Regions from separate parts of the Bradyrhizobium sp. HKCCYLS1011 genome, predicted to be linked through region 1. Evidence: riboswitches for the same ligand, from Rfam matches in the RefSeq annotation. Region 1 holds a riboswitch; the other holds the start of a gene.
What was found. Region 1 has a riboswitch for cobalamin ahead of ACQR1W_RS30290 (HupE/UreJ family protein). Riboswitches for the same ligand answer to the same signal wherever they lie in the genome.

Region 1 (15,779 bases):
TGGCGTGCTAGTCGCTCTGTCGTTCATATCAGGCCTTCGATTGGAGCTCGATGTTTCTCGCCGTTGCGCTCGCTGCGTTGATCATTGAGGCGCTGTTCGGCTACCCGCAAGCGCTGGTGCGCCGCATCGGCCATCCCGTGATGTGGATCGGCGCGCTGATAGCATGGGCGGACCGGCACTGGAACCGCGCATCGGACTCATTCACCCTCCGTCGCCTCTGGGGCGCCGCGTTGGTACTCCTGCTCATCATGGCGGCTGCATCCATTGGGCTGGGGCTCACGGCAGCGGCGCGCTTGGCATTGCCTGAACCATTCGCGACCGGCGTCTTAGGGCTCCTCGCCAGCAGTCTGCTGGCACAGCGCAGTCTTGGTCAGCATGTCTCGGCGGTCGCCTCAGCGCTTGAGAAGGAGGGCCTCGTCGGCGGCCGTCGCGCCGTGTCGATGATCGTCGGCCGCGACCCTGAAAGCCTCGACGAAGCGGGTGTGGCGCGTGCCGCGATCGAGAGCCTGGCCGAGAATTTCTCCGACGGCGTAGTCGCGCCGCTGTTCTGGCTCGCCATCGGCAGCCTGCCGGGCATGCTGATCTACAAGGCCACCAATACCGCCGACAGCATGATCGGCCATCTGTCGGAGCGTCACCGCGCCTTCGGCTGGGCGGCCGCGCGGCTCGACGATCTCATCAATCTGCCGGCCTCGCGGCTCTCAGCGCTGTGGCTGGCGCTTGCGGCCATTGCCATCCCCCGCGCGTCAGCGCGCGATGCGATATCCGCGGTCTGGCGTGACGCGCACAAGCACCGCTCGCCCAATGCTGGCTGGCCGGAAGCCGCGATGGCCGGCGCGCTCCGCCTGCGGCTGGCCGGCCCGCGGGTCTATCACGGTGAGATTGTCGAAGACGCCTGGATGGGCGAGGGGAGGGCGGATGCCAAGGCGAGCGATATCAGGCGCGCACTGCGGCTCTACCGAGCCGCCTGCGCCGTTCAGGCGCTGGTTGTTGTTGCTGCGCTGGTTGCGGTGATCTCTATCTGGCGGTGACCGAGAGCGTGGACCGGCGTGCCAATTCCAGAATGCGGTCGATATCGAGGTGCCGTTCAAGATGCGCGGCAAGGGCGTCGAGCGTGGCCTCGACCTCGGCGTCATAATCCGCCACCGTCGATACGGCACCGAGCGTCTCCAGCCATCGCTTGCGCAGGCCATCGTCGCTGAACAACCCGTGCACATAGCACCCCGCGACACGGCCGCTGGCATCGACCGCGCCGTCGCTGCGGCCATCATCGAAGGTCAGGAATGGCCTGATGGTGTCAGCGCCGGTGGTTAGGCCGATATGCATCTCATAGCCGCGAAAGCGCGTGTCGCCGTCGTGCAGTGAGCCGCCGACCTCACGCAGCGCCTTGTCCGAGGTCAGCACCGTCGCCACGTCGAGCAGGCCGAGCCCGGGGACCATGCCGGCCGGCCCCTCGCGGCCATCGGGGTCGCTGATGATCTGGCCCAGCATCTGATAGCCGCCGCAGATCCCGAGCACCCGTCCGCCACGGCGGATGTGGGCGGCGAGATCGATATCCCAGCCGGTCTGCTGCAGGGCAGCCAGATCGGCGATGGTCGCCTTCGACCCCGGCAGAATGATGATGGCGGAGTCTCCGGGGATTGGCTCGCCTGGACGCAGAAACTGCAGCTCGATACCGGCTTCCAGCCGTAGCGGGTCGAATTCATCGAAGTTGGAGATTCGCGGGTAGGCGAGCACGACGATCTTGGGCAGGCCGCCTTCTCCCGATCGGTCGCGCGACGGCAGTCCGAGTGCATCCTCAGCCGGCAGCCGTTGCGCCTCATTGAAATGCGGCACGAGCCCCAGCGCCTGCCAGCCGGTCCGTGCCGCGATGTCAGCCATCCCGCTCGCAAACAATGCGGGATCGCCGCGGAACTTGTTGACGAGAAAGCCTGCGATCAGCGCGGCATCCTCGGCTGCTAGCACGGCCTTGGTGCCAACCAAACTGGCGATGACTCCGCCACGATCGATGTCGCCGATCAGCACGACGGGTAGGTTCGCGGCGCGGGCAAAGCCCATATTGGCGATGTCGCCGGCGCGAAGGTTGATCTCCGACGCCGAGCCTGCCCCTTCGACCAGCACGATATCAGCGTCGTCAGCGAGATGTGAAAAACTGTCGAGCACCGCAATCATCAATTGCGGCTTCATGGCCTGATAGGCCGACGCCTTGGCGTTGCCGATCACGCGGCCCTGCACCACAACCTGCGATCCGATCTCGCTCTGCGGCTTCAACAGCACCGGGTTCATATGGACGGACGTCGGGCGCTTCGCCGCGCGCGCCTGCAGCGCCTGAGCGCGGCCGATCTCACCGCCATCGGCGGTCACGGCTGCATTGTTCGACATGTTCTGCGGCTTGAACGGCGCCACCTTGAGCCCGCGCAATGTCAGCGCGCGCGCAAGGCCTGCGACGATCAGCGACTTGCCGACGTCGGAGCCGGTGCCCTGAAACATGATGGCGCGCGCGACCATGGGCTTAGAACTCGATGCCTTCCTGCGCCTTCACGCCGGCAGCGAAATGGTGCTTCACCAGGTTCATCTCGGTGACGAGATCGGCGGCATCGATCAACTCCGGCTTAGCATTTCGGCCGGTGACGACGACGTGCAGGTCGGGACGGCGCGCACGCAACCTTTCCACGAGCTCGGCAATCGGCAGATGATCGTAGCGCAGCGCGATGTTGAGCTCATCGAGAATCACGAGCCCGATGGAAGGATCCGCCATCAGCTCCTTCGCCTTGGCCCAGGCGCGCTCGGCCGCAGCGACATCGCGGGCGCGATCCTGGGTTTCCCAGGTGAAGCCTTCGCCAAGCGTATGCCACGAGACCTGGTCGCCGAACTTTTCGATCGCCTTGCGCTCGCCGGTCTCCCACGCGCCCTTGCCGAACTGCACCACGCCGATGCGGAAGCCACGGCCGAGCGCGCGCAGCATCAAGCCCCAGGCTGCGGTTGATTTGCCCTTGCCCTTGCCGGTGTGAACGATCAACAGACCCTTCTCGATGGTCTTTGATGCGACCTCGGCGTCCTGGATCGCCTTGCGGTTCTCCATCTTGGACTTGTGACGCGCATCCTCGTTGCTTTCACTCATTCTGATATCCTCTCGATGCGCTATTTCAATGTCAGCGGCAGGCCCGCTGCCATCAGGATGACGCGATCGGCCAGTGCCGCGATGTCCTGGTTGAGGCGGCCCTGCGCATCGCGAAACGCACGCGCCAGCGCGTTGTCAGGCACGATGCCAAGCCCGACCTCATTGGAGACGGCGACGATCGGCCCCTTCGCCTGGGCTATTGCATCGACGAGCTCACCGCAAGCCGCGGCAACGTCGCGGCCGGCCAGCATGACATTGCTGAGCCAGAGCGTGAGGCAGTCGATCAGAACCGGCGTCTTGGCACCGCCATTTGCCACAATCGCCGCTGCAAGATCGAGAGGCGCCTCGATCGTCGTCCATCCCTCGGCGCGACGCGCTTTGTGCTCAGCGATGCGCGCGGTCATTTCGGCGTCGAAGGCCTGGGCTGTAGCAATATAGACCCACGGCGGTTCGGCGGCCGTAATCAATCCTTCCGCGTAGCGGCTCTTGCCGGAACGGGCACCGCCCAGCACCAGGGTCAGGCGCGGCAGGGCTGGGTTGGGCGGGGAGGGCGGCATGAGGTCAGGATTCCGATTGACGGGCTTTGTCCCAATCCCGTATCTAACAGATGACGGTTCTCCGAAAGGAGAGATTTAGGGAACGCGGTGCGGGTGCAAGCCCCAGGCCGCGGCTGCCCCCGCAACTGTAATCGGCGAGTGCGAGGCCTTATGACCACTGGGAAACCGGGAAGGTGGTCTCGCGCGGCGACCCGAGAGCCAGGAGACCTGCCGTCGACATTGCTGTTGGCCGACCCGTCGCGCGGGGAGTCGCGATGCAGGGTTCTGATCCCGGGGGCAGTCCGGGATGCCGTCGGGCGCAGCGTATCGCACGAACCCATCCGGTTCGGGCATCGACGGAGACGGCCATGAGATATCCCATTCGCATTGCGTTTGCAGTTGCAGCTTTGGCGCTGGTCGCCGCTGATCCCGCGTCAGCGCATCACATGATGGGCGGCAAGCTGCCGCAGACCTTTGCGCAGGGCCTGCTCTCCGGCCTCGGCCATCCCGTGATCGGGCTCGATCATTTCGCGGCCATCATCGGCGCCGGCATCATTGCGGCGCTGATCGGCCGCGGCTTTGCGCCGGTGCTGGCCTTCACGACGGCGATGATCGCAGGCGTGATGCTGCATGTGGCGCGCGCGGACATGCCGGCCGCGGAGCTGCTGGTCGGACTGTCGACAGCCGCGATCGGCCTGTTGATCGTTCTCCGCAGCGGCTTCGGCGTGCTGCTGGTCGCGATCCTGTTCGCGCTCACCGGCCTCGTGCATGGCTATGCGCTGGGTGAATCGATCGTCGGCGCGGAAAACACGCCGCTGGGCGCTTATCTCGCCGGGCTGCTGGTGATCCAGAGCCTGATCGCCGCAGGCGCGTTCGCAGCCACTCGCTTCGTGGCTGCGCGCGGCGTGTCGTTCGGATCTGTCGCGGTGCGGACCGCGGGCGCGGCCATTATGTTGGTCGGTGGCGCTGCGGCTGCCATGGCTGCCGGTCTGGCTGGCTAGTTGATGACCAATACATCCCCTGACGCGACGACACTGTTCGTCTGCGTCACCTGCAAGACGCAGACTGCGGAGCCTGTGTCCAGTGAGGAGCCGCGCGCGGGCGCGCGGTTGCTCGAGGCGATCCATGCCGTTGCTGGCGAGCGGCGCGACGGAGTGACCGTCGTGCCGGTCGAATGCCTCTCGAACTGCAATCGCTCCTGCACGGTCGCGGTCACCGCGCCCGGCAAATGGACCTATATCGTCGGCGCGCTCGATCCGGACGCTCATGCCGATGATGTGCTGGCTTTTGCCCGGCTGCATCAGCGCCATGAGGCCGGGCTCCCGCCGTGGCGGGAGCGGCCCGAATACGTCAGAAAGAACACGATCGCGCGCGTGCCGCCGCTGCCGCGCTCATCCGAAGAGGCTTCGCTGCCATGAAATCTTTTGCAAAGACACCGTGCACCATCGTCACCGGCTTCCTCGGCGCCGGCAAGACTACGCTGGTGCGCAACCTGATCGAGACCGCGAACGGCCGCCGGCTCGCCATCATCGTCAATGAGTTCGGCGATGTCGGGATCGATGGCGATATCCTCAAGGGCTGCGGCGTGCCGGATTGCCCCGAGGATCGTATCGTCGAACTGTCGAACGGTTGCCTGTGCTGCACAGTCGCCGACGATTTCGTGCCGGCGCTGAAGAGCCTGCTCGATCAGAAGGAGCCGCCCGAGCATATCGTGATCGAGACCTCCGGCCTCGCGCTGCCGAAGCCGTTGGTGCAGGCGTTCAACTGGCCGGAGATCGCGACCCGCGTCACCGTCGATGGCGTTGTCGCTGTCGTGGACGGGCCGGCCGTCGTTGCCGGCCGCTTTGCCGACGATCCGGAGGCGCTCGCCGCACAGCGCGCGGCGGACACGTCGCTCGACCACGACAATCCGCTCGAGGAGGTGTTCGAGGATCAATTGCTCTGCGCCGATCTGGTCGTCGTGAACAAGAGCGATCTGATGACGGATGTTGAGCGAAAGACCGTCAGCTCCGAGATCGCGACAAAGGTGCAGCGCGCGGTCAAGGTGATCGCATCCGAGCACGGCAAGCTGTCGGCCTCTGTGCTGCTTGGGCTGGGTGCTGCAGCGGAAGGCGATCTTGCGGCGCGCCCCTCGCATCACGACAACGAAGCCGAGCACGACCACGATGATTTCGAAAGCTTTGTTCTGGACGTGCCGGCGCAGGCCTCGCCCGAGGCGCTCCTGGCCCGTATCGCCGATGCTGTGGGCGCGCATGACGTGCTGCGCGTCAAAGGCTTTGTCGAGGTTGCGGGCAAGCCACTGCGGCTCCTGATCCAGGCGGTCGGCAATCGCATTCAGCATCAGTTCGAGCGGCCCTGGCGCGCCGGCGAGGAGCGCCAGGGACGGCTGGTCTTCATTGGCGAGCGCGGCCTCGACGTGGCCGCGATCAAGAGCCTGGTCGCAGGCTAGGCGAGGCCGATGCATCTCCTGGCGACATCAGGTGCCGCGCTCGACGACCTCGAACAGGCCGTGGATCTCGCGCAGTCGCCCGCGGACATCGTGGTGCTGTCGTTTTCTGACAGCGATCTCTCGGCATTGGCCGAGGCATGGCGGGCAGGCGCAGAAGAGTTGCCGAGCTTGCGGCTTGCCAGCCTCAAGCGGCTCAAGCACCCGATGTCGGTCGATCTATATCTCGACCGCGTCGTCGTGGCGGCGCGTGCCGTCGTCGTGCGTTGCCTCGGCGGTCTCGATTATTGGCGCTACGGGCTGGAGCGCCTTGCCGCACTGTGCCGGAGCCGAGGCATCCTGCTTGCTGTTCTCCCCGGCGATGATCGCACGGACGAGCGCCTGGATGCGCTCTCCACTTTGCCGCTCGACGTCACTGCGCGACTCTATGGCTATTTGCACGAGGGCGGCGTGGCCAATGCGCGCGAGGCGTTGCGCTATCTGAACTCGCTGCTCGGACGTCCGACAGCATTCGCCGAGCCTGTCGCAATCGGCTCTGTCGTCGGATTCGTCGCTGGCCGCGGCGCCGTTGCGACCGAGGAGCTGTGCCTTACCCGCGACACCAGTCCCTGCGCCCTGATCGTGTTCTATCGCGCGAGCCTGCTCGCCGCCGACACCGCGGCCATCGCAGCCCTGCAAGTCGCGCTTGAAGCTGAGGGGCTTGCATCTGTCGCCGTCGCCGTGACCAGCCTGAAGGACCCTGATGTTGCGGACGGATTGGAGCGGTTGGTCGCGGCACGACGGCCCTCCGTCGTGCTCAATGCCACCGCATTCTCGGCGTTGCGCGAGGATGGCACCACCGCGCTCGATGTTGCCGATGTGCCGGTGCTGCAGATCGTTCAAGCCCAAAGCAGCGAGCAGGCCTGGGCCGCATCGGCACGCGGCCTGTCGCCGACCGACCTCGCCATGAACGTGGTGCTGCCGGAGCTCGACGGGCGGCTGCTCGCGCGCACCATCGCGTTCAAGGGCGAAGCGCCCCTCGACGAGCGGCTCGAATTCGGGGCTATCAGCTACGTGCCGCAGCCCGATCGCATCGCTTTCGTCGCGCGACTCGCGGCGGGCTGGTGCCGTTTGCGGTCCACGCCGGCTGCAAAGCGCCGGCTCGCGCTGATGCTGTCGGATTATCCGGCGCGCGGCGGCCGCCGCGGCTATGCCGTCGGCCTCGATACATCGCAAAGCGCGGCCGAGATCACCCGCCTTCTCGCCGAGCAGAGCTATGATCTCGGGGCGGCGCTTCCCAGCGCGGCCGACATCGAAGCCTTGCTGAGAGGCGAGGCCGCCGAGCTTGCCGTGCCCATCGCGATCTATCAGCAGACTCTCGCGGCCTTGCCGGACGATTTGCCGCGCGAACTTGCGCAAGGCTGGGGCGCGCCCGAGTCCGATCCGGCCTTTGTCGATGGCGCCTTCCGCTTCCCGGTGCTGCGCGCCGGCAATGCCCTGATTCTGCTGCAGCCCGATCGCGGGGCGCACACCGATCGCAAGGCGGGCTATCACGACACCACAGTGCCGCCGCGCCATGCCTATGTCGCGCTCTACGCGCATCTGCGCGAAGCCGAGCGGATCGACGCGCTGGTGCATCTTGGTGCCCATGGGACGCTGGAATGGCTGCCCGGCAAGGCGCTGGCGCTATCGCAGAGTTGCTGGCCGGAGGCCGTGCTTGGACCGCTGCCGGTGATCTATCCCTTCATCGTCAACAATCCGGGCGAAGCGATGCAGGCCAAGCGCAGGCTTGGCGCGGTGACGCTCGGCCATCTGACGCCGCCGCTGTCGCAGGCCGGCTTGCACGGTCCGCTGCTCGAACTCGAAGGCCTGGTCGAGGAATACGCCGAAGCCGATGGGCTCGATAAGCGCCGTGTGAGCCTGCTGGAGGACGAGATCGTCGCGCGCGCCTGGGCCAATGGTCTGGCTGCGGATTGCGGCCTGGAGCAGGGTGCAAGCGGACGCGAGGCGATCGCGAAGCTCGATGCGCAGCTCTGCGACATCAAGGAGCTCGCGGTGCGCGACCGTCTGCACGTGTTCGGCCGTGCGCCGGATGACGCTGCAATCGGACTGCTCGGTGATGCCATCGCCTCCGCCGGTGGAGAGCATGATCGCAGCCGGATCGATCTGGCGATCCGCGACAGCGCACGCGCCGAATGCGCAGCGCTGCTCGCCGCACTCGATGGCCGGCGCGTGGCGGCGGGCCCTGCGGGGGCGCCGAGCCGCGGCCGGCTCGACGTGCTGCCGACCGGGCGCAATCTCACCGCGATCGATCCGCGCGCGATTCCGACCCGCACGGCCGCCGTGGTCGGCGCCCGCGCCGCCGACGAGGTGATCCGCCGCTATTTGCAGGACCATGGCGAGTATCCGCGCGCGCTGGTGCTCGACCTCTGGGCCTCGGCCTCGCTGCGCACCGGTGGCGATGATCTCGCGCAGGCGCTGGCCTATCTCGGTGCGCGACCGCGCTGGGACCTCAATTCCAACCGCGTCACCGGCATCGACGTGCTGCCGCTGGCTGCGTTGGATCGGCCGCGCATCGATGTGACCTTGCGCATCTCGGGCCTGTTTCGCGACATCTTCGAAGCGCAGATCGCGCTGTTCGATCTCGCCGTGCAGACGGTCGCGGCCCGCGATGAAGATGATGCCGACAATCCGCTCGCAGCGGCGAAGCGGCGCGGCGACAGCCTGGCGCGGGTGTTCGGCGGCGCTCCCGGCACTTACGGTGCCGTGACTGCGAGCCTTGTCCTCGGAACGGCGTGGGAGAACCGCGAGCAACTGGGCGAAGCCTACCTCGCAGCTGCAAGCCACAGTTTCGGCGGTGCGCATGAGGCTGCGCAAGACGAGGCAGCCTTCCGCGACCGCGTCCGCAGCGCTGATGCGCTGGTGCATCCGCAGGATGACCGCGAGCGCGATCTGCTCGATGGCGAGGAGGTTGCCGATTTCGCCGGTGGCTTCGCGGCCGCGGCAGCCGCGCTGGGCGCCTCGCCAGCGCTCTTGCATCTCGACACCAGCCGGCCCGACGCGCCAAAGGCGCGCGCGATATCCGAGGAGATCGCGCGCGTGGTGCGCGGGCGGCTCACCAATCCGCGCTGGATTTCCGGCATGCTCGCGCATGGCTATCGCGGCGTCGCCGAGATCGCGCAGGGCGTGGACGCGCTCTATGCTTTTGCAGCCACCTCGGACACCGTGCCTGGCCATCTGTTCGAGCTGACTCACGCGGCCCTGCTGAGCAACGCGTCCGTGTGTGAGGCGATGCTGGATCGTAATCCGGCGGCAGTGGCTTCCATCGTCTCGCGCCTGGAAGACGCGCGACGCCGCAGATTGTGGGTTCCGCGCCGCAATGCTGTCGCGGATGAGCTCGCTGCGATCGCGGCACGCGCGAGCCGCGCGGAGGTGAAGACATGACGGGCTCCGTCGCCATCAAGGGATGGTGTCCCGGCGCACGACGGCCGATGCAGAGCGGGGACGGTCTCGTCGTGCGCGTCAGGCCGCATGCCGGCAGCGTGCCGCTTGGCGCGCTCGCAGCGCTGGCCGATGCGGCTGCCCGGTTCGGCAACGGCCAGATCGACCTGACGCGGCGTGCCAATCTGCAGCTTCGCGGGGTGACCGCCGAGACGCTTGCACCCTTGTGGAGCGTGCTGGCGTCGCTCGATCTGCTCGACGATGATGCCGAAGGGGAGGCGATCAGGAACGTCGCCGTCAATCCGTTGGCCGGGCTTGATCCGACTGAAATCCTCGACATGCGTCCGCTTGCGCGCGCGCTCGAACGCCGGTTGGCGGCTGATGCAGGGGTACGGCGGCTGCCGGGCAAATTCGGCTTCTTGCTCGACGGTGGCGGACGTCTTCCGTTGCTGCAGCTCGAGGCTGATATCCACCTGGTCGCTTGTGGTGACGCATCGATCGCAATCGGACTTGACGGTCCGGACGGGCTCGAATGGCTTGGCGCAACGGCTGCTGCGGACGCCGACGCGATTGCCGTTCGGCTCGCGCTCGCCATCCTGAAGCAGAGTCCGACCGGCCGGGCGCGCGCGTTGCCATCCGAGGCGGTCGCGGTCATTCGCGCCGAGCTTGGCTTGCGGCCGCTTGATCGTTCGATCGCGAATGTCAGGCAGGTCGGCTCGCAAGCGCGTGGCCTGATCGCGTTCGCCAACGGTACTTATGCAGTTGGCCTCGGAGCGGTCTTTGGCCGTCTTGATAGCGAGGTCACGTCGGAACTCGCCGGCGAATTGGCCCGCCTTGGCATTGCCGAACTGCGCCTCTCGCCGTGGCGAACGTTCTATGCAGGGATTGTAAACCGCGCGGATGGCGAGCATCTGCTCGCTTTCGCGCGCGGGTCTGGTTTCATCGTCGATGACGCCGATCCGTTGACGCGCATCGACGCCTGTTCGGGCGTCGGATGCTGCAGCTCCACGACGCTCGCGACGCGCCAGCATGCGCGCGTGTTGGCCGACATGGCCGAGCGCACCGGCTTTTCCGGCACGCTGCACGTCTCTGGCTGCGCCAAGGGCTGCGCGCGGTCGGCGCTCGCGGACCTGGTCTTCATCGGTGATGGTGACCACTACCGGGTCGTCCGCCAGGGAACGGTGAAGGACGGCGCGTTTGCTGAATTGGACCCGGCCCAGATCGCGACAGCCGGCCATGCGCTGCTGATGCAGGAGAAGGGCGCTCATGTCTGACGCGCGCGACTATATCCGCGATGGCGCCGAGATCTATCGGCGCTCCTTTGCCACGATCCGCGCCGAGGCCGATCTGTCGCGCTTTCGCGGATTGGAAGAGAAGATCGCGGTGCGCATCATCCATGCCTGCGGCATGGTCGAGATCACCTCCGATATCGAGATGTCGGAGAGCTTTGCAGCGGAGGCGCGGGCGGCGCTGAACCACGGCGCGCCGATCCTGTGCGATGCCAAGATGGTGGCGCAGGGCATCACCCGCGCGCGGCTTCCGGCCAACAATGAGATCGTCTGCAAGCTCGACGATCCGCAAGTCGCCGCGCTGGCGACGCGGCTGGGCACCACGCGGTCGGCGGCGGCGCTGGAATTGTGGCGTCCGCATCTGGCGGGCGCGCTGGTCGCGATCGGCAATGCGCCGACCTCGTTGTTTCACCTGTTGGACATGCTGGACGCTGGCGCACCGCGGCCGGCGGCTGTGATCGGCACCGCCGTCGGCTTCGTCGGCGCCAGGGAATCCAAGGAGGCGTTGGCCGCCGATGGCCGCCTGCCTTATCTGATTGTCAGGGGACGCAAGGGCGGCAGCGCCATGGCCGTGGCCGCGGTGAATGCGATTGCGAGCGATGCCGAATGAGCCTGCTCGACACCATCGCCGGCAGGGCTGAGGCCGGAACACTCTACGGCATCGGCGTCGGTCCCGGTGACGTGCGCTACCTCACCTTGCGCGCGGCCGGATTGGTCCGCTCGGTCGATGTGGTCGGCTTCTTTGCCAAGCGCGGGCTTGAAGGAAACGCTCGCCGTATCGTCGCTCCCTTGATGGACGCATCGCGCCACGAACTGCGACTGGAATATCCCGTGACCGAGGAAGTGCCGGTTGCGGACGCCGCCTATCAGGCCGAGATTGCCGCCTTCTATCGTCGCGCCGCCGAGAGCATTGCCGCGCACCTGCAGGCGGGCCGCTCGGTCGGCCTGCTCTCCGAAGGCGATCCGTTCTTCTATGGTTCGTTCATGCATATGTGGCGGCGGCTCGATCGCGATTTCCCGGTCGAGGTTGTGCCTGGCGTGACCGGCATGTCCGGCTGCTGGACCCAGGCGAACGTGCCGATCACTTGGGGTGACGATATCTTGTCCGTCTTGCCTGGCACGCTGGCCGAAGACGTCCTGTGCGACCGGCTGCAGCGCTGCGAGGCGGCTGTCATCATGAAGGTCGGGCGCAACCTGCCGAAGGTGAAGCGCGCGGTGACAGGCGCCGGGCTGCTCGCGCGCGCGCTCTATGTCGAGCGCGGCACCATGGACGGGCAGCGCATCGTGCCGCTGTCGGCATGCGACGACGAGCGGGGACCCTATTTCTCGATGGTCCTGATCCCGGGCCAGGGACGTCAGCTATGACGGGGACGCTCACGGTAGTCGGCCTCGGCCCGGGACGGTCCGAACTCATAACCCCGTCCGCGGCAGACGCGATTGCGCGCGCGACCGACCTGGTCGGTTACGGGCCCTATCTCGATCGCATCGCAACGCGGGTGGAAGGCCAGCGCCGCCATGCGAGCGACAATCGTGTCGAGCTTGAGCGTGCCCGGCACGCGCTTGAGCTTGCTGCAGGCGGCAGGTACGTCGCGGTCATCTCGGGCGGTGATCCCGGCGTGTTCGCGATGGCGGCGGCGGTGTTCGAAGCGGTCGAGGCCGGTCCGTTAGAATGGCGTCGACTTGATATCAAGGTTGAGCCCGGCGTGACCGCCATGCTGGCGGCCGCCGCCGAAGTCGGCGCACCATTGGGCGGCGACTTCTGTGCGATCTCGCTGTCCGACAATCTGAAGAGCTGGGCGACGATCACGCGCCGGTTGGAGGCGGCGGCCGCCGGCGACTTCGTCATCGCGCTCTATAATCCCGCCTCGAAGGCACGTCCTCATCAGCTCGGGGAGGCCTTTGAGATCCTGCGTCGGACAAAGCCGTCTTCGACGATCATTGTGATGGTGCGCGCAGCCGGGACCGGCGATGTCAGCCGCACCGTGACGACGCTTGGCGACGTTGATCCGTCGCAGGCGGATATGCGCACGCTGGTGCTGATCGGATCGTCGGCGACCCGTCTCATCAGTCGTGACGGCAAGGCGCCCTGGATCTACACGCCGCGCCGCGAGACGGATCATCCGTGATGCGCGAGCAGCGTCTTCAGCCAGCGCAGAGCGGCCTGCGCGCCGTCGAGGGGCACACCGCCCGGCTTGTCGGGACGCGCGATCATGACCACGGGAATCTGCAGCCGGCGCGCGGCCGCGATTTTTGGATAGGTCGCTGCACCGCCGGAGTTCTTCGAGACGACGGCTTGAATGCGTTCGCGCCTCAGAAAGGCGTCTTCGTTGGCATCGTCGAACGGTCCGCGCTCATAGACGAACCGGATGTCAGGCGGCAGCGGGACGTCGCCGGGCGGATCGATGGTGCGGGCGATATAGTGATGCTGAGGCGCCGCGCCGAAAGCGGCGAGCTCGAGCCGGCCGAGGCTGAGAAAGACGTGCGCCGGCTCGCCGCCGAGCGCAGCCGCGGCGTCTTGCGGCGTGTCGACCTCGATCCATCGGTCGGCATCCTCGCGGCGCCAAGGCTCCCGGACAATCGAGGCCAGAGGGAGCGACACCGCACGGCACGCAGCGACCGCATGTGCAGAGATTTGCGCGGCGTAGGGATGGGTGGCATCGATCACGGCGGCGATGGCGTTGTCGCGCAGCCAAGCCTCCAGTCCGGCGACGCCGCCGAAACCGCCGATGCGCGTCGGGATCGGCTGCGGCTTTGGCGAGGTGGTACGGCCTGCGAGCGACAGTGTCGGCTGGAACCGGGCATCGCCGGCCAGCAGGCGCGCCAGCTCCGAGGCTTCGGTGGTGCCGCCGAGAATGAGAATGCGCATGGAGGGCGTTGTCCGTGATGAGCTCCGGCGCAACTTGCAACGCGACGCGCTGGCTGTCCATCATCGGCATCGGCGAGGATGGCGCCGATGGTCTATCGCCGCTCGCGCGCCGGCTGGTCGCGAGCGCCTCGCTTGTCGCCGGTGGTGCCCGCCACCTTGAACTTGCGCGCTCCCTGATCACGGGTGAGCAGCTGGCTTGGCCGAGCCCCTTGCATCTTGCGTTCGATGAGATCGCAGCGCGGCGAGGCGAGGCCGTGGTCGTGCTCGCCAGCGGCGATCCCTTCAACTATGGGGTCGGCAAGCAGCTTGTCGCGCGCTTTGGCGCCGATGAAATCCTATGCCTGCCGCAACCATCCGCTTTCAGCCTGGCCGCAGCCCAGCTCGGCTGGGCACTGCAGGACGTGACACAAATCAGCCTGCACGGCCGGGCGCTCGAGGGCATCATTCGTCATCTCAGTCCCGGTGCGCGGATCATTGCGCTCTGCTGGGATGGTTCGACGCCAAGGAAGCTTGCGAGTTTGCTGTCGTCGCGCGGCATGGGCGGCTCGCGCGTGACAGTGTTGGAGGCGATGGGCGGACCGCAGCAGCGCCTAAGCAGCGCGCTCGCTGCGGATTTTGACCGGTCGGATATCAATGCGCTGGCAACGGTCGCTGTCGAGGTGGTCGCCGATCCCGATGCGCCGATTATCAGCCTTGCGCCGGGTCTTGCCGACGAGCTGTTCGAGCATGACGGGCAGCTGACCAAACGCGATATCCGCGCTGTGACGCTATCGGCGCTCGCGCCGCGGCCGGGCGAATTGCTGTGGGACGTCGGCTTGGGCGCCGGGTCGATCGCGATCGAGTGGCTGCTGCGTCATGGGTCGCTGCGTGCGATCGGGATCGAGGCGCGGCAGGATCGTGCCGACCGCGCGGCGCGCAATGCGCTCGCCCTGGGTACGCCTGACCTCAAGATCATCGTTGGCTCGGCACCGGCTGCGCTGAACGATCTGAACGCGCCTGATGCGGTCTTCATCGGCGGCGGCATCTCCGACGAAGGTGTGTTCGAAATCGTGTGGTCGCGGCTGAAGCCGGCCGGCCGGCTGGTCGCGAATGTGGTGTCGCTTGAAGGCGAGGCGCGGCTCACAACCCTGTTTCAACAGCATGGCGGCGAACTGGTCCGCATTGCCATCGCGCATGTCAAACCGGTCGGCAGCATGCATGGCTGGAAGCCGGCGATGCCGGTGACGCAATGGCGGGTGACCAAGCCATGATTGCGCTTGGCATCGGCTGTCGTCGCAACGCATCGGCTGACGACATCGCAGCGCTGATCGTCGAGGCTCTCGCTGCGGCCGCGCTGCAGGTTGACGCCATCGAAGTTGTCGCGACCGAGAGCGCGAAGGCTGAGGAGGCTGGTATCATTGCGTGCGCGCGTCGGCTTGGACGCCCGCTGGTCGGGATCGTCGCGAGTGAGCTCGCCGGCGTCTCGCATCTCGCGGCGACCAACAGTGCGCGCGTGCAGCATCTGAAAGGCGTACCATCGGTGGCGGAGACGGCCGCGCTGGCTGCTGTTGGCGCGCATGCGCGCCTGCTCTTGCCGCGCATTGCTAATGCATCCGCGACCTGCGCGCTGGCGCAAGGCGATGGGCTCGTTCGTGCGGGAGGGACGATATGACCGTGCATTTCATCGGTGCCGGCCCTGGCGCGCCGGACCTGATCACGGTGCGCGGCCGCGATCTGATCGCGCGCTGTCCGGTCTATCTCTATGCCGGCTCACTGGTGCCGAAGGCGCTGCTCGATCACTGTCCGCCCGGCGCGCGCATCATCGACACCGCTCCGCTGTCGCTCGATGAGATCATTGCGGAAATGGCGCGCGCGACCGCCGCTGGCGAAGACGTCGCGCGGCTGCATTCGGGCGATCTGTCGATCTGGAGCGCGCTTGGTGAACAGGTGCGACGGCTAGAGCAGCTTGGGATTCCGTTCACGGTCACGCCCGGCGTGCCGGCTTTTGCTGCCGCTGCTGCCGTGCTTGGGCGCGAACTGACCTTGCCGGGCTTGGCGCAATCCGTAGTGCTGACGCGGACCTCAGGCCGGGCATCGCCGATGCCGGAGAGCGAGCAGCTCT
Region 2 (15,779 bases), 130 kb from region 1:
CGGACAGGCCGGCCGCCGGGTTCCGCGGCTGGAAATGCCGGACTGGGTGGCGCGTGCGCTGGCGCTGGTGGTGCCGCAGATGCGCGGCATGCTGCCGATGCTCGGCCGCCGACGGCGCGCCAGCGGCGACAAGGCGCGCCGCCTGCTCGGCTGGACCCCGCGGCCGAATGAGGAGATCATCGTCGCCACCGCCGAAAGCCTGCTGCAGCTCGGGCTGGTGAAACCGTGATGCGGCTGAAGCGCCGTCTGAACAGCGCGGCGGGCTTCAAACACGACACGAAGGAGCCCGCAACGCAGGATGAGACGCGCCAATAAAAGTCGTTTATAAACAAGCTGTTCACCATAAATTCTGAAAGACCGCTTTGGGCGGCTGACAGCGGGAGTTGAACGACCATGGGAGCAGACGAGGTCTTGGCCGCCGCGCAACTGATCGTGCGCGCCCGCCAGGAGAGGACTCCATTGGCGGCGCTGCCGCCTCACCTTCAGCCGCAGGATGAGGCGGCGGGTTATGAGATCCAGCATGAGGTTCACTGGCTGCTCGCCGAGCATGCCGGCGATTTCGCCGGCTACAAGATCGGCTGCACCAGCAAGGTGATGCAGGATTATCTTCGCATTCCGCATCCCTGCGCCGGCGGGGTGTTCGCGCGCGGTGTCCACGAGTCGGGCGCAGCGCTGCGCGCGGCCGACTTCGTCCGGGTCGGCGTCGAATGCGAGATCGCGGTGCGGCTCGCGCAAGACCTGCTGCCACTGGATGCGCCATTCACCATCGAGCGCGTCGCCGACGCGATCGGTGACTGCCATCCGGCGATCGAGATCGTCGACGACCGCTATGTGCAATGGGAGACATTGGGCGCACCGACCCTGGTCGCCGATGATTTCTTTGCCGCCGGTTGCGTGCTCGGCCCGGCGGTCGGGCGTGATGCGGTGGCGGACCTCGCCGCGATACAGGGCCGCGCCTTGATCAACGACGCGTTGGCCGGGCAGGGCACCGGCGCCGATGTGCTGGGACATCCGCTGCATGCGCTGGCCTGGCTCGCCAATCATCTCGCCTCGCGCGGCGACGGGCTCGAGGCCGGGCAGCTGGTGCTGACCGGCAGCCTGGTCAAGACGATCTGGCTCAAGCCGGGCGACCGGGTGCGGATGGAGCTGGACGGGCTGGGGACCGTGGAGGCACGGTTCGAGTGAGGGGACGAGGGGTACGCTGATTTTTGCGCGCTCGCCGTTATGCCCGGGCTCGACCCTGGCACTGCAGTTCACGCTCAGGCGGTCGCCGACGTCGATTCGTTTGCAAGACCCCCCCGCAAAACGAACACGGCCTCCGGCAGGGGAGCTACCGGAGGCCGTGTATACCATCACTCGTCTGCGCCTAGGTTCGCAGGCGAGCGATGTGGGAGCTCGCTAATGTGGAGGGGAGCGTCGCGGCCGTCGTCCTTGTTGAGAACTGACGTCGCGCTCGGGGCGTCCCCACCCTGACCCTCCCCCGCAAGCGGGAGAGGGGACATTGCTGTCCTGCCTCCCTGACGGAAGGAGGCCGTTAGTTGCGTTTCCTGGGCCTCAAGCCCTCGCTAGAATGGTAGCAATATATCCATCACCTGCTGCCCGTATCTTGGCTGCTGGATGTCGGTGATCTGGCCGCGGCCGCCATAGGAGATGCGGGCCTGCGCGATCTTGGTGGAGTCGATGGTGTTGTCGCTCTGGATGTCCTCAGGCCGCACGATGCCGGCCACGATCAGCTCGCGGATCTCGTAGTTCACCCGGATTTCCTGCTTGCCCTCGACCACGAGATTGCCGTTCGGCAGCACCTGCGTGACCACGGCGGCGACGCTGGTGGTCAAGGATTCCGAGCGCTGGATTGAGCCCTTGCCGTCTGAGGTCGAAGAGGAATCCTCGGTGAGGAGGCGGCCGGGCAGGATCTTGTTGGCCTGCGTAATCGTCTTCGAGCCGATGAAATCGGTGATCCCCGAATCTTCCTTGCCCGTGCGGCTGCGCTGGGTCTCGTTGGCGAAATTGGCCTGATCGGTGATGTTGACCGTCACCGTGAGCAGGTCGCCGACCTGATGCGCGCGTTGGTCCTTGAAGAAGGCACGTGAGCCGTTGCGCCACAGCGAGTTCGGCGCATAGGACACCGCCTCGGGCTTCGGCATCGGCATCTGCACCGGCTTGTAGCCGGGCTGGGCGGTCGGATTCTCGATCTCCGCCAGCTTCGGCTTCTCGCCGATCTGCGACAGCCGATCGATCGAGGAGCAGCCGCTTGCCACCGACAGCACGAGCAGGGAGCTCGACACCAGCGCGATGCGTCGCAAGCCGCTGTAGGATGGAGCATCAGACGTGTACTTCGACATGAAACTTACTCGGCTTTCGGTGTGGCGGAGGAGGGCAGTCGGTCAGGGACGGAAACGGAGGCGGTGACGTCGGCCTCGGCGGTCTGCGCCGGCTTCGGCACGGCGATGTCGACCGAGACCTGGCCGCGGCCGCTGACGCGGCCGGTGACGGTGCGCTTGGACTGCAGGTTGAGCACGTTGACGACGTCGCCCTCGCTGCCGTTGTCCAGCGCCTTGCCGCGGGTGGTGAGATAGATTCCGGCGGTCTGGTAGATGATCGTGATGGTCTGCTCGCGCTGCACCAGGTCGGGCTTGGCGAGATCGGTGGCCTTCAGCGCCTGGCCGGCGCGCGCCGGACGGCGCATCTGCATGCCGACGGCCAACTCGCGCGAGGCGGCTTCCGCACCGCCGAGCTCCGCGCGCGGGCGGCGTTCGATCACGAGATCACCGGAGCGGAGCAGCTCGTTGCGGTCGATGTTGCGGGTGAGCACAGGGACCTCGACGGTATCGATCGCCGAGCCGGTATAGCGCAGCCGCACCGGGGCAATGCCGTTGCCGCCGGCGATCTCGAAACTGACATCGAAGCGGCCGGTGCGCGGATCGAAGCGGGAGCCCGTCGGAGCCAGCGTGCCGTTCATGGCGGCATCGAATTTCAAATCCTGCACCGCCTGGTCGAAGCTGACGCTGATATTGGCGGCGTCGCCAAGGCCGGAGCGATGTTCGAGCGCCTGCGCCACCGCGAGCTCGATGTCGTGGCTGGAGAGGCTGCGCGCGAGCCGCGTCACCGCCACTTCCTTGATGTTGCGGGTGTCGACCCCGATCACCTGGTGGGCGCGGAGCACCGCGATCACCTGCGCGGTCGGCAGCACGCCGGTGGTGCCGAGATCGGGCGCGCGGTAGACCGCGACCTGCGCCGCGGCGCCGGCATTGTCGATGAGGTCGCCGACACGCACGATGTCGCCGCTGACGTTGACGGTGGCGCGCAGCACCGGGGCTGCGATCTGGTCGTCGGCGCCGCCAGCGAAAGCGGGAAGCGCGGTCGAGACCAGCAGGGCTGCGGCGAACAGCAGCGGACGCGCGGTGCGGATCGTCATGGCAGGCTCCTATTGCCTTAGCGGAATAGCGCGGTGGTGGACTGCATCATCTGGTCGGCGGCGGAGATGACCTTGGCGTTCATCTCATAGGCGCGCTGGGCGGCGATCAGGTCACTCATCTCGCTGACCACGTCGACATTGGCCTGCTCCAGGCTTCCCTGCGTGATGCCGCCATAGCCTTCCTGGTTGGCGATGCCATCTTGCGGCTGGCCGGAGGAGGGCGTGTCGGTGAACTGATTGTTGCCGACCGGCTGCAGGCCCGCTTTGTTGATGAAGCGGGTGAGCTGGATCTGGCCGATGATCTGCGAGGTGGTCGAGCCGGGCAGCGTCACCGAGACCTGCCCCTGCGCGCTCACGGTGATGCCAGAGGCGTTCTGCGGGATGGTGATGGTCGGCTGCACCGGGTTGCCCTGCGCGGTGACGATGCGGCCCTGATTGTCCATCTGGAACGTTCCGTCCCGGGTGTACTGAAAGGTGCCATCCGGCATCAGGATCTTGAAGAAGCCTTCGCCGCTAACGGCGAGGTCGAGATCGTTGCCGGTCTGCGACAACGTGCCTTGGGTCATCGACCGCGGCGTGCCCACCGTCTTCACGCCGCCGCCGAGATCGATGCCGATCGGCAGGATCGTGCCCTGGTCGGACGACTGCGCGCCGACGCGGCGGACGTGCTCGTAGATCAGGTCCTGGAACGCCGCGGTCTGCTTCTTGAAGCCCGTGGTGCGCAGGTTGGCGATGTTGTTGGAGATCACCTGAACGTTCAGTTCCTGTGCCGCCATTCCGGTCGCAGCGGTGTGAAGCGCCTGCATGTTAGGTTTCCTTCAGTTCTGGGATCAGGCCGGAACGTCGGCGAGTTTCTCGATTGCGTTCTTGCGCAGGTCGCTCTGGTTCTGCAGCATGCTGGCGATCTGCTGGTAGGCGCGCATCACTTCGACCATGTGGCTCATCTCGCCGACCGCGTTCACGTTCGACTTCTCGACGTAGCCCTGCTGGAGGGTCGACTTCGCATCCTGCTGCGGGACCGCGCCGTTGGCGGCGGAGTAGAGGTTGCTGCCTTCCTTTTGCGTGGCTTGCGGGTCGGCGAAGCTGACGACGCGCAGTTTGCCGCGGATCGAGTCGGTGTGGTTGTTGCCCTCGACCACGGTGACGGTGCCGTCGGGCGAGATGTTGATGTCGTGGTCGGTCGGCTGGAACACGATCGGGCCGCCGGTGCCGAGCACGGCGTCGCCGTTGGCGGTGACGAGCTGGCCGATATTGTTCATGTGCATGGCGCCGTCGCGGGTGTAGCGCTCGCCGTTCGCGGTCTGCACCGTGAGGAAGCCCGCGCCCACGACCGCAACGTCGAATGCATTGCCGGTGCGCTCCAGGGAGCCTTGGGTGAAGTCGCGATAGGTGCCGCGGTCCTGCACATAGGACACCCGGCGGTCGGCGCCGCGGAAATTGTCTTCATGCGCGCCCGAGGTGAGATATTCCTCGAACAGCTGCTGATCGGCCTTGAAACCGTTGCTGTTGACGTTGGCGACGTTGTTGGCAACGACATCGAGTTGTCGTTCCAGCACCATCTGCCGCGACAATCCGACGAGAAGCGCATTCTCCATCGGTCAAGCTCCCCTTTTAGCGAATCCCGAAAGCGGCGCCTCTCCCAAGGCGATCGTTAACGGGTGATCTCGAACCCGCGTCAGCTCTCCCAAGCCTTGCGGGTTCGCGTCAAAGAGAGCGAAGACCGTGCCAAGTCTGAAATTTATTAAAAATCAATCGGTTGGCGTTTTGAGGCTGGGCAAAACGCCCGGCAATAACCGCTCATCAACCATGTTTGCCCGGCAACTTTTTCCCACTGCCGACGCAAAAGAAAGGTTCCATTAACCATTACTACCGTAGCGTTCAGTCACGACAAGCGCAGGTGCGCTGGGAGCGTGTTGGTTTCGCGTCATCGAGCTTTCTGGCGGCATCGGATCGATTTCCCGAAGGGACCCGAAAGCCATGGCTGAGAACGAAGGCGCTGTAGGCGAAGCCGAAGGCGCAGCCGCTCCCAAAAGCAAGTTCAAGCTGATCGTCATTGTGGTCGCCGGGCTCGCGGTTCTCGCCATGGGCGCGGCAGGCTATTTCTTCTTCTTCGGCCACAAGAGCGAGGAACAGCACGCGGAAGCGGCGCCGCCGCCGAAGCCGCCGGCCTTCGTCGAGGTGCCGGACCTGCTGGTCAACCTGGTCGGCAATCCAGGCGACCGCGTCCAGTATCTCAAGGTCAAGGTCGTGCTCGAGGTGAAGGAGGAGAAGCAGGTCGAGGCGATCAAGCCGACGCTGCCGCGCGTCAGCGACATCTTCCAGACCTATCTTCGTGAGCTCAGGCCCAGCGATCTCAACGGCTCGGCCGGCCTGTTCCGGCTCAAGGAAGAGCTCACCAAGCGGGTCAACGTCGCGCTGGCGCCCAACCAGGTCAACGCGGTGTTGTTCAAGGAAATCGTGGTCCAGTAAGCGACGGAAGTTAAGATCATGGCGGGCAACGATCCAGTCGATCAAGATGCGATAGCCGCGCAATGGGAAGCCTCGCTCGATTCGGAGGACCCTGCCGAGGCTGCCGAAGCGGCCGCAGCCAATGAATTGACGGAATCCATGGCCCTGCAATGGGCCAAGATGGTCGAAGACGGCAGCCGCGACTTCGGCACCACCAAGAACGGCGGCGGCGAGCGGGTGCTGTCGCAGGAGGAGATCGACAACCTGCTCGGCTTCACCGCCGGCGAGGTCAGTCTCGACGACCATTCCGGCATCCGCGCCATCATCGATTCGGCGATGGTGTCCTACGAGCGTCTGCCGATGCTCGAAATCGTCTTCGACCGCCTGGTGCGGCTGATGACGACATCGTTGCGCAACTTTACCTCCGACAACGTCGAGGTCACGCTCGACCGCATCACTTCGGTGCGGTTTGGCGACTACATGAACTCGATCCCGCTGCCGGCGGTGCTCTCGGTTTTCAAGGCCGAGGAGTGGGAGAATTTCGGCCTCGCCACCGTCGACTCCACCCTGATCTATTCGATCATCGACGTGCTCCTGGGCGGTCGGCGCGGCACCAGCCAGATGCGCGTCGAGGGGCGACCCTACACCACGATTGAGACAAATCTGGTGAAGCGACTGATCGAGGTGGTGCTGGCGGACGCCGAACAGGCGTTCCGGCCGCTGTCTCCGGTCACCTTCACCATCGACCGTCTCGAGACCAATCCGCGTTTTGCCGCGATCAGCCGCCCGGCCAATGCGGCGATCCTGGTGAAGCTGCGCATCGACATGGAAGATCGCGGCGGTAACGTCGAACTGCTGCTGCCCTATGCAACCATCGAGCCGATCCGCCCGGTGCTGTTGCAGATGTTCATGGGCGAGAAGTTCGGCCGCGATCCGATCTGGGAGGGCCATTTCGCCACCGAGATCTCGCAGGCCGAGATCGCCGTCGACGCCGTGCTCTACGAGGCCGACGTGCCACTGAAGCAATTGATGCAGCTGAAGGTCGGCGACACCCTGCCGCTCGACATGCGCCCGGACGCGCTGGTCGCGATCCGGTGCGGCAGCACCACCTTGACCGAAGGGCGGATGGGACGGGTCGGCGACCGCGTCGCCATCCGTGTCACCAAGAATTTGCGCAAGCCGCATACTACGCTTGCGATGTTCGAAGGCTCGGAAGGCCAGAATAAGATGATGGAGGCACAATGAACCACTCCCTCGGATTGATCATCGAAAGCCTGGTCGCGGTTCTCCTGGTTCTGACCATCGCTTACTGCATGTTGTTGAATGCGCGGCTGAAGCGCTTGAAAGCCGACGAGCATTCGTTAAAGGCTGTGATCGCGGAGCTGATCACCGCGACCGAAATTGCCGAACGTGCGATCGGTGGTCTCAAGCTTGCGGTGCGCGACGTGAACGAAAATCTCGGCAACCAGCTCACATCCGCCACGCAGATGTCGGACCAGTTGAGGCGACAACTTGCGGAGAGCGACGCGATCGTGCGGCGGCTGTCGCGCATCGCCAATGCCGCGCGTCCCACCTCGGCTGAAGCCGAGTCGGCGCCCGTTGCCGCTCCCCAGCCTGCGCCGGCAGCTCCTGCGATGGCCGAGCCCGCGAGGGTCTCCGGTGCCCGCGCCGTGGCCGCCGCGGCGCAGGCCTTCTCCGAACGTCGAAGGTCCGGTGGCCTGGCCGCATGAAAGCGTTCCGTAATATCCGCGTCATTCCCGTTGCCTTGATCGCCGTCGCAAGCCTTGCGGTGCTGAAGGTCGCCGGCCTCGTGATCGACGGCGGCTATGTGTTCGACTACGACCCGCAGTCGACCAAACGGTCATGGGCGCAGGAGAACCTGAATTTCCCGGGCCGTGACGAGACCGATATCACCGGCGCGACGCACGGTGCGCCGAAGGAAGCCAAGGCCGAGGACCCGCCGAAGCCGGCCGCGCCGGACACCAAGCCGGAGGGCGTGGTGCTGCATCCGGAGGAGAACCCGCAGAGCGTCTCACCTGCGGAGAAGGCGATCCTGGAGCGGCTGCAGTCGCGTCGTCAGGAGCTCGACGCACGAGCGCGCGAGATCGACATTCGCGAAAGCCTGTTGCGCGCGGCCGAGCAGCGCATCCAGGCCAAGACCGAGGAGATGAAGGCGATCGAGCAGCGGATCTCGGCGGTCACCAGCCAGAAGAACGAGGCCGACAGCGCGCGCTTCAAGAGCATCGTGACGATGTATGAAGGCATGAAGCCGAAGGACGCGGCCAAGGTGTTCGACCGGCTCGAAATGTCGGTCCTGATCGAGATCGCATCGCAGATCGCGCCGCGCAAGATGTCGGACATCATGGGGCTGATGATGCCGGAGGCCGCCGAGCGGCTGACGGTCGAGCTGGCGCGGCGCGCCGGCGCTGACAAATCGTCCGAGGCCAGCGCCGAGCTGCCGAAGATCGAAGGCAAGATGCTGCCGGCGAAGAGCAATTGAAGCTGATGCTTAACGGGCCCTTAAACGCCGATCGCTAGTGTCGAAATGGCGTGATCAGTGGCCTGTCCGTCGCGTTGCGGATTTCGAACTGGAAGTAGCTGACCCATGGTGCGCACGGCTCCCGTTGGATTGTGGTCGCAGCCCCGCGCGCGGCTGCTCGCGCTGCTCGTGGCCATCCTTTGCGGCGTGGCCGTGTCGACGGCGGCACGTGCCCAGCCCGTGTCGGGAGAGGCGAGCCTTTCGGCCGCCAACGGCTATGCCCGGCTGGTGCTCAAATTCACCGAGGATGTCGGCACCGAAGTGACCACCGCGGGGTCGATCCTTCTGATCCGCTTCGATAAGCCGGCCAATATCCCGATCGACCGCTGGGTCGAGTCCGCACCCGACTACATCTCCGGAGGCCGCGGCGATCCCGACGGTTCGGCGCTGCGCCTATCGCTGTCGCGCAAGGTGCAGGTCAACACCATGGTCGCCGGCGAACGTGTTTTCATCGATCTGCTGCCCGACAGCTGGACCGGCGCGCCGCCGCCGCTGCCGGCCGAAGTCGTGCGCGAATTGGCCGAACGGGCCCGCGCGGCCGAGAAGGCGCTGCGCCTGCAGCGCGCCGAACAGGAGTCGAAGAAGCGTCCGCCGATCCGCGTCCGTGCGCTGGTGCAGCCGACCTTCGTCCGCTTCGTGTTCGAGGTCCCCGATGGCGTCGGCGTGTCCTCGGTGATGAACGAGCAGAAGCTGTCGCTGTTCTTCAGCGCGCCCCTGACCTTCGACCTGGCCGATGCCAAGATCGTATCACCGCCCAATGTCGCGGCGATCACGCAGAAGATGGAGGTCGCCAAGACGACGGTCGAGATCGGGTTGATCGGCGATGTCGATGTGCGCGCGTTCCGCGATGAGAAGACCTACAATATCGACGTCTCCTATGTGCAGCCGGACAAGCCGAAGGGCCCGACGGCGGTATTGCCGGACGCTTTACCGGCTGCAAAATCCGCAGCAGCCAATGCTGCGCCTGCGGAGAAGAAGGCCGAGTTGCTGCCGGCAATCGTGCCGCCCACCTCGGAGACGATCGCGCGCGAGATGAACGCGCAGGCCAAGACGCAAGGCACCCCTCCGGCTGCCGCCGAGCCGGCGGCTGCTCAGATGGCAGCTGCGCCGGTGATGGCGGAAACCTCGCCAAAGCCGCCCGCTGCGGCGCCGAGCCCGCAGCCGGATGCGGCGAAAGCTGAGCCTGTCAAGTCTGAGCCGTCCAAGTCTGAGGCCGTGAAAACTGAAGCGGCGAAGGCCGAAGCGACCAAGCCAGAGCCAGCGAAAGCGGAGGCTCAGAAGACGGAGCCACCGAAGGTCGATACGGCCAAGATGGAGGCGGCCAAACCGGATTCGATCAAGCCGGATGCAATGGCGCCGACACCCGCCAAACCGGCGGCCGCGGCCGGCTCATCCGTTGACAGCGCCGGCAGCTCGGCGAAGATCACGGCGCTGCGCGACAGCGAGGGGCTGCGCATGACCTTCGACTTCGATCAGCCCACACCGGCCGCGCTGTTCCGCCGCGGCGACACGGTATGGATGGTGTTCGATTCGACTAGGCCGCTCGACGTCGAGCCCATCCGCGCCAAGGGAGGCGCTGTCATCGGCGAGGTCAACCGGGTGCCGCTCGACAAGGGTCAGGCGATCCGCATCCGCCTCAACCGGCCGCAGATGCACTCCTTGAGCAGCGACGACGGCAAGGGCCGGAGCTGGACGCTGTCCTTCGCCGACAAGGGCCAGACCACGCAGCAGCCGTTGACGGTGATGCGCAACGTAACCGATCCCGCGCTCGCCAATGTGATGGTACCGCTCGCCAATCCCGGTCCCGGCCTGTTGCACCGGCTGACCGATCCGGATGCCGGCGACACGCTGCTCGTTGTCACTGCGCCGCCGCCAATCCGCGGCTTCATCAAGCGGCAGGATTTTGTCGACCTGTCGCTGCTCGATTCCATCCACGGCATTGCCGTCCGCCCGAACTCTGACGACGTCGCGGTCGAGATCGCGCCCGACAAGGTCATTCTGGGCCGGCCGGGCGGGCTGACCCTGTCCGCGATTGGCTATGCGCCGGAGCGCGCGGCGACCGCGGTGCGGCCGATGTTCGACATCGACGAATGGCGGCAGAACCAGACGCAGCCCTTCACTGCGCGGCTGGATGCGCTGATCAAGGCGTCCGCCACGGCCGAGCCGGAGCAGCGTGCCCAGGCGCGGCTGGCGCTGGCGCGCTTCTACATGGCGCGCGCGATGTATCCGGAGGCGAGGGGCGTCACCAATCTGATGATCTCGGACGGCGACCCCCGCACCGACGAAACCGCGATGCAGATGATCCACGCGGTCTCGAGCATCCTGATGGGGCGGCCGGACCAGGGCCTGAAGGACCTGGCCAGCCCGTCGATCGGCAACAATTTCGATGCGCAGATGTGGAAGGGGCTCGCTTATGCACGTCAGGGCCGATTTGCCGACGCGCGTGAGAAGTTCAAGAACGTCGAGTTCGCGATCGCCTCGCTGCCGCTCGAACTGCAGCGCGTAGTGACCACCGATGCGATGAAGGCATCGCTCGAGATCAAGGATTATGCTGGCGCCGCCAAGCGGCGCGCCGAGCTCGAGGTGATCGGCGTTCCCGCCGACATGCAGCCCGCGGTGGCGGTGCTGCGCGGCCGGCTCGCGGAGGCGATGGCGCAGGAGAAGGATGCGCTCGACGAGTACCGGTTTGCGGTCGCCTCGAACGACCGGGCCGCCGGCGCGGAAGCCAAGCTGCTGGAGATCAGGCTCCTGCAGAAGCGGAACGAGATCAAGCCGGACGAGGCGCTGAACCAGCTCGAGGGCCTGCAGGCGGTCTGGCGCGGCGATGCGGTCGAGGTGCAGACCCTGCAGATGATGGCGCAGCTCTACAACGAGACCGGGCGCTATGCCGACTCGCTTGGCGCGGCGCGGATGGCGACGCGGCTGATGCCCAATTCGGAAGTCGCGCGCAGTGCGCAGGATTCGGCCTCGACGCTGTTCTCGCAGCTGTTCCTCGCCGGCAAGGCCGACGACATGCCGCCGGTCGATGCGCTGAGCATCTTCTACGACTTCCGCGAATTGACCCCGATCGGCCGGCGCGGCGACGAGATGATCCGCAAGCTCGCCGACCGGCTGGTTGGAATCGATCTGTTGGACCAGGCGGCCGAGTTGTTGCAGTACCAGATCGACCACCGGCTCGAGGGGGCCGCGCGCGCCCAGGTCGCCGCCCGCCTGGCGATGGTCTATCTGACCAACCGCAAGCCGGAGCGCGCCATCGAGGCGCTGCGCACCACCCGCATCGCCGATCTCGCCGGCGAGCTGCGGCAGCAGCGGCTGCTGCTCGAGGCGAGGGCGAACAGCGATATCGGCCGCTATGATCTCGCGCTCGACATCATCACCAACATCGCGGGCCGCGAGGCGATCAGGCTGCGCTCCGACATCTATTGGGCCTCGCGGCGCTGGCGCGAGGCGTCCGAACAGATCGAGCTCTATTACGGCGATCGCTGGCGCGACTTCCGGCCGCTCAATCCGGCCGAGCGTGGCGACATCCTCCGCGCCGTCGTCGGCTATGCGCTCGCCGATGATGCGATCGGCCTGGCACGTTTCCGCGAGAAATATGCGCCGCTGATGACCGGCGAGGCCGACAAGCTCGCCTTCGACGTCGCCAGCAAGCCCGCGTCGGGCTCCAGCGCCGAATTCGCCCAGATCGCCAAGATGGCGGCGAGCGTCGATACGCTCGACGGCTTCCTGCGTGACATGCGGGCGCGTTTCCCCGATGCCACCGGCAAATCGCCTGACGCGAAGGATCTGGCTCGCCCCGAGCCGGATACGACCGGGAGCCTGCCGCAGATCAAGGGCGTGAAGCAGGCGGTGGCTGGCCGCTAGACTAATTCTTGGTGAGATCACCAAGCAGCGTCGAAGCGGCGCACGGTTGGGCGTTGACGCTCTCCGGACTTTGTCCTTACCTGATCCGGACGGTTCCTCATCGAGGATTAAACGGGAACGCGGTGGGGGAGACCCGATGCCGCGGCTGCCCCCGCAACTGTAAGCGGCGAGCCTTTGCCGGATGCCACTGGGTTCTTTTCTTGCCCGGGAAGGCGGCGATAGGCGGTGACCCGCGAGCCAGGAGACCTGCCGTCAGTCGTGGTCACACGCGAGCACATCGGGCGGGGTGTCCTGGTGGAAGCCGTATTGCCGCGTCTTGAGCGGGAGCGGCTTGGTTTGCGGTGACGTGCCACGTTGCCGCGAGTCCGTCGATGATCTCAGCCGTCTCTGCCGCATCCAAGCGATGCCGCTTTTTTCTCTCCTCTGTCGCGCTGTCCTGCCTGTTTTGCTCTTCCGAAAGCCCGGCGCAAAGTGCGCCGCCCAGCCACATGCTCGAGCCCGTGGAGGTGACTGCGCCGGTGTCGTCGCGGGCGCGCCGCGCGGCGCGCAGCGACACCCCGCGTCCTGCGCGGACCCATCAGCAGCGCAACGCTGCTCGCGTGACTGCAGCGCCACCTGCTGCTTCCGCTACTGCGCCCGGCGCTCCAGCCTTCGCCGCGCCGACGCTCAACCTCACCGGCACCACATCGACGGGAAGCCGTTTCGGCCTGAGCCGCCTGCAGACTCCGGCGAGCGTCGATGTCATCACGGCCGAGACCATGGCCGAGCGCGGTCAGCAGAACGTCATCGACGCCGTGACCCAGAACGCCACAGGCTTCACCGCGAGCCCGGCGCCCGGCAATGGCAGCCTCTCATTCAATACGCGCGGCTTCACCGGCAATGGGTCGGTGATGACGCTGTATGACGGCACGCGGCTCTATGTCGGCTCCGGCACGCTGACCTTTCCCTACGACACCTGGTCGTCGGAGCGTATCGAGGTGCTGCGCGGCTCGGCATCGGTCCTCTATGGCGAAGGTGCGATCGGCGGCGCCGTCAATGTGATCTCGAAGCTGCCGCTGTGGGTCCATAGCAACCAGGCCGAAGTCTCGTTCGACAGCAACATGACCCGGCGTATCGCCGTGGACAGCGGCGGCCCCGTCAGCAAGGACGTCGCCTATCGCATCACCGCCACCGCCAATGCCTCCGACGGCTGGGTTGACCGCGACAAGATGTCGAATGTCGAGCTGCATGCCGCGATCCAGGTGAAGCAGAACGAGGACGTCACCTGGACCATCTCCACGGATGATGGTGACCGCAAGCCCTCGCGTTATTTCGGCACGCCGCTGGTCAACGGCCGGCTGCTGGAGGCGCTGCGCTTCGACAACTACAACGTCGCCGACAGCAACATCCGTTATCAGGACAGCTGGAATCAGGTGAAGACCGAATGGCGGGTCGCCGACGGCGTCACGATCCGCAATGCGCTCTATTATCTCAGCAGCCGGCGGCACTGGAAGGATGTCGAGAGCTACAGCTACAATTCCACGACCGGCCTCGTCGACCGCAGTGACTACATCGAGATCTTCCACGACCAGCGCCAGGTCGGTGATCGCATGGACGCGACCTTCCGCGGCCATCTCTTCGGCATGGTCAATGAATTCGTGGCTGGGTTCGACGTCAACAACATCAGCTTCACCCATACGAACAACTCGCCCTATGGCGGCAGCTCGTCGGTGCCGCTTGACGGCTCCGAGCCCGGCGTCTTCAGCAGCCCGGACAAGACGAAGCCTGGCTTCAGCAGCACGACCAACCAGTATGGCGTATTCGCCGAGAACCGCCTGGCGCTGACCGACCAGCTGTCGCTGATCGGCGGCATCCGGCAGGACGAGCCGACCATCGCCCGCACCGACCAGGTCAACCCCGCCAACAGCTTCGAGAAGACCTATCACGCCACCAGCTGGCGCGCCGGTGCCGTCTACACGCCGATCAAGGATCTGGCGCTCTACGGCCAGTATTCGGTCGCGGTCGATCCGGTCAGCAATCTGATCACCATGCCGGCGGTGAATCGCAATTTCGACCTGTCGACCGGCAAGCAGGTCGAGATCGGCGTCAAGCAATCGTTTTGGGGTGGGCGCGGCGAGTGGACGCTCGCCGGCTATCAGATCGTCAAGAGTAATCTGCTCGCACGCGACCCAACAGACCCCACCAACACCAATCCGGTGCAGGTCGGCCAGCAATCCTCGCGCGGGATCGAGGCATCGGTCGGCTTTGCGCTGGACCATGGCTGGCGCGTCGACGCCAACACCGCTTTCCTGCGCGCGAAGTACGACGACTTCACGCAGGTGATCAACAATCTTGCCGTGAACTTCGCCGGCAATGTACCCGTCAACGTGCCGCAGACCGTCTCCAACATCTGGGCGACCTGGGCTTTCGCTCCCAATTGGTCGGCCAATGTCGGCATCCAGATCGTCGGCAAAACCTATGCGGACGCGGCCAATACGGTAGCGATGCCGGCCTACAATGTCGTCAATGCCGCCGTGCAATGGAAGCCGGACCCGAACACGACGGTGTCGTTCCGGGTCTACAATCTGTTCGACAAGGTCTACGCGACGTCGGGTGATACCAATCAGTGGCTGCTCGGCATGCCCCGCACCGCTCAGCTCGCCGTCAACGTGAAGTTCTGAGCGTGCGCCGCGTAGTGATCCGCACCGCAAGGCGGTGGCTGTATATCAGCCACCGCTGGGTCGGCATCGTCACCTGCCTGCTGTTTGTCATGTGGTTCACGTCCGGTGTCGTGATGATGTACGTCGCGTTTCCGAACCTCTCCGATAAGGAGAGGCTTGCGGCGCTGCCGGACATCGCCTGGGAGAGGGTGGTGCTGTCGCCCGACGACGCGATGAAAGCGGCAGGAGCGACGCGCTTTCCCCGCGATCTCCGGCTTTCGATGCTTGCCGATGAGCCGGTGTATCGGCTGACCAATTGGGATGGTCGGCGCCAGGCGATGTCCGCCGTCGACGGTCGCGCCATCACGGCGATCTCCGAACAGCAGGCGCTCGCGGTGGCGCGACAGCACCCCGCGAGCCGCGCACCGCAACTTGCCGAGATGGTCGACCGCGACCAATGGAGCGTGACAGCCCGCTACGATTCGTTGCGGCCGTTCTATCTGATCACGCTTGGTGACGAGGCCGGCACCGAGCTCTATGTCTCGTCGCGCTCCGGCGAGATCGCGCTCGACACCAGCCGCTCCGAGCGCGTCTGGAATTGGCTTGGCGCGATTCCGCACTGGATCTATCCGACCGTGCTGCGCAAGGACGGGCCGCTGTGGCGGCTCGTGGTTCTCTGGATCTCCGGCATCTGCCTGATCGTCGCGGTCAGCGGCATCTGGATCGGCATTCTGCGCGTCCGCCTCAAGCGGCGCGATGGGACGGGACGGATCACGCCCTATCGCGGCTGGATGGCGTGGCATCACGTGACCGGCCTGATTGCCGGGCTGTTCGTGCTGACCTGGATGGTTTCGGGCTGGCTCTCGCTCGACCC

Region 2: linked by a shared signal. The riboswitch ahead of ACQR1W_RS30820 (TonB-dependent receptor) and the one ahead of ACQR1W_RS30290 (HupE/UreJ family protein) in region 1 are both predicted to bind cobalamin.

The regions. Positions count from the first base shown of each region.
Region 1 covers NZ_JBNPTT010000010.1:186,896-202,674, reverse strand. Annotated here, with positions in the region: gene cobD (threonine-phosphate decarboxylase CobD) at 1-27, opposite strand, end outside; gene cbiB (adenosylcobinamide-phosphate synthase CbiB) at 51-1,031, shown strand; gene ACQR1W_RS30305 (cobyric acid synthase) at 1,018-2,508, opposite strand; gene cobO (cob(I)yrinic acid a,c-diamide adenosyltransferase) at 2,513-3,121, opposite strand; gene cobU (bifunctional adenosylcobinamide kinase/adenosylcobinamide-phosphate guanylyltransferase) at 3,142-3,678, opposite strand; cobalamin riboswitch at 3,716-3,907, shown strand; gene ACQR1W_RS30290 (HupE/UreJ family protein) at 4,026-4,658, shown strand; gene ACQR1W_RS30285 (DUF1636 domain-containing protein) at 4,662-5,075, shown strand; gene cobW (cobalamin biosynthesis protein CobW) at 5,072-6,106, shown strand; gene cobN (cobaltochelatase subunit CobN) at 6,116-9,526, shown strand; gene cobG (precorrin-3B synthase) at 9,523-10,797, shown strand; gene ACQR1W_RS30265 (precorrin-8X methylmutase) at 10,790-11,422, shown strand; gene ACQR1W_RS30260 (precorrin-2 C(20)-methyltransferase) at 11,419-12,177, shown strand; gene cobJ (precorrin-3B C(17)-methyltransferase) at 12,174-12,938, shown strand; gene ACQR1W_RS30250 (cobalt-precorrin-6A reductase) at 12,929-13,678, opposite strand; gene cbiE (precorrin-6y C5,15-methyltransferase (decarboxylating) subunit CbiE) at 13,693-14,928, shown strand; gene ACQR1W_RS30240 (cobalamin biosynthesis protein) at 14,925-15,329, shown strand; gene cobM (precorrin-4 C(11)-methyltransferase) at 15,326-15,779, shown strand, end outside.
Region 2 covers NZ_JBNPTT010000010.1:314,178-329,956, reverse strand. Annotated here, with positions in the region: gene ACQR1W_RS30875 (SDR family oxidoreductase) at 1-229, shown strand, start outside; gene ACQR1W_RS30870 (2-keto-4-pentenoate hydratase) at 394-1,185, shown strand; gene flgH (flagellar basal body L-ring protein FlgH) at 1,566-2,342, opposite strand; gene flgA (flagellar basal body P-ring formation chaperone FlgA) at 2,348-3,415, opposite strand; gene flgG (flagellar basal-body rod protein FlgG) at 3,433-4,221, opposite strand; gene flgF (flagellar basal-body rod protein FlgF) at 4,246-5,010, opposite strand; gene fliL (flagellar basal body-associated protein FliL) at 5,393-5,884, shown strand; gene fliM (flagellar motor switch protein FliM) at 5,903-7,108, shown strand; gene ACQR1W_RS30835 (DUF6468 domain-containing protein) at 7,105-7,593, shown strand; gene ACQR1W_RS30830 (MotE family protein) at 7,590-8,363, shown strand; gene ACQR1W_RS30825 (tetratricopeptide repeat protein) at 8,469-12,266, shown strand; cobalamin riboswitch at 12,340-12,534, shown strand; gene ACQR1W_RS30820 (TonB-dependent receptor) at 12,755-14,926, shown strand; gene ACQR1W_RS30815 (PepSY domain-containing protein) at 14,929-15,779, shown strand, end outside.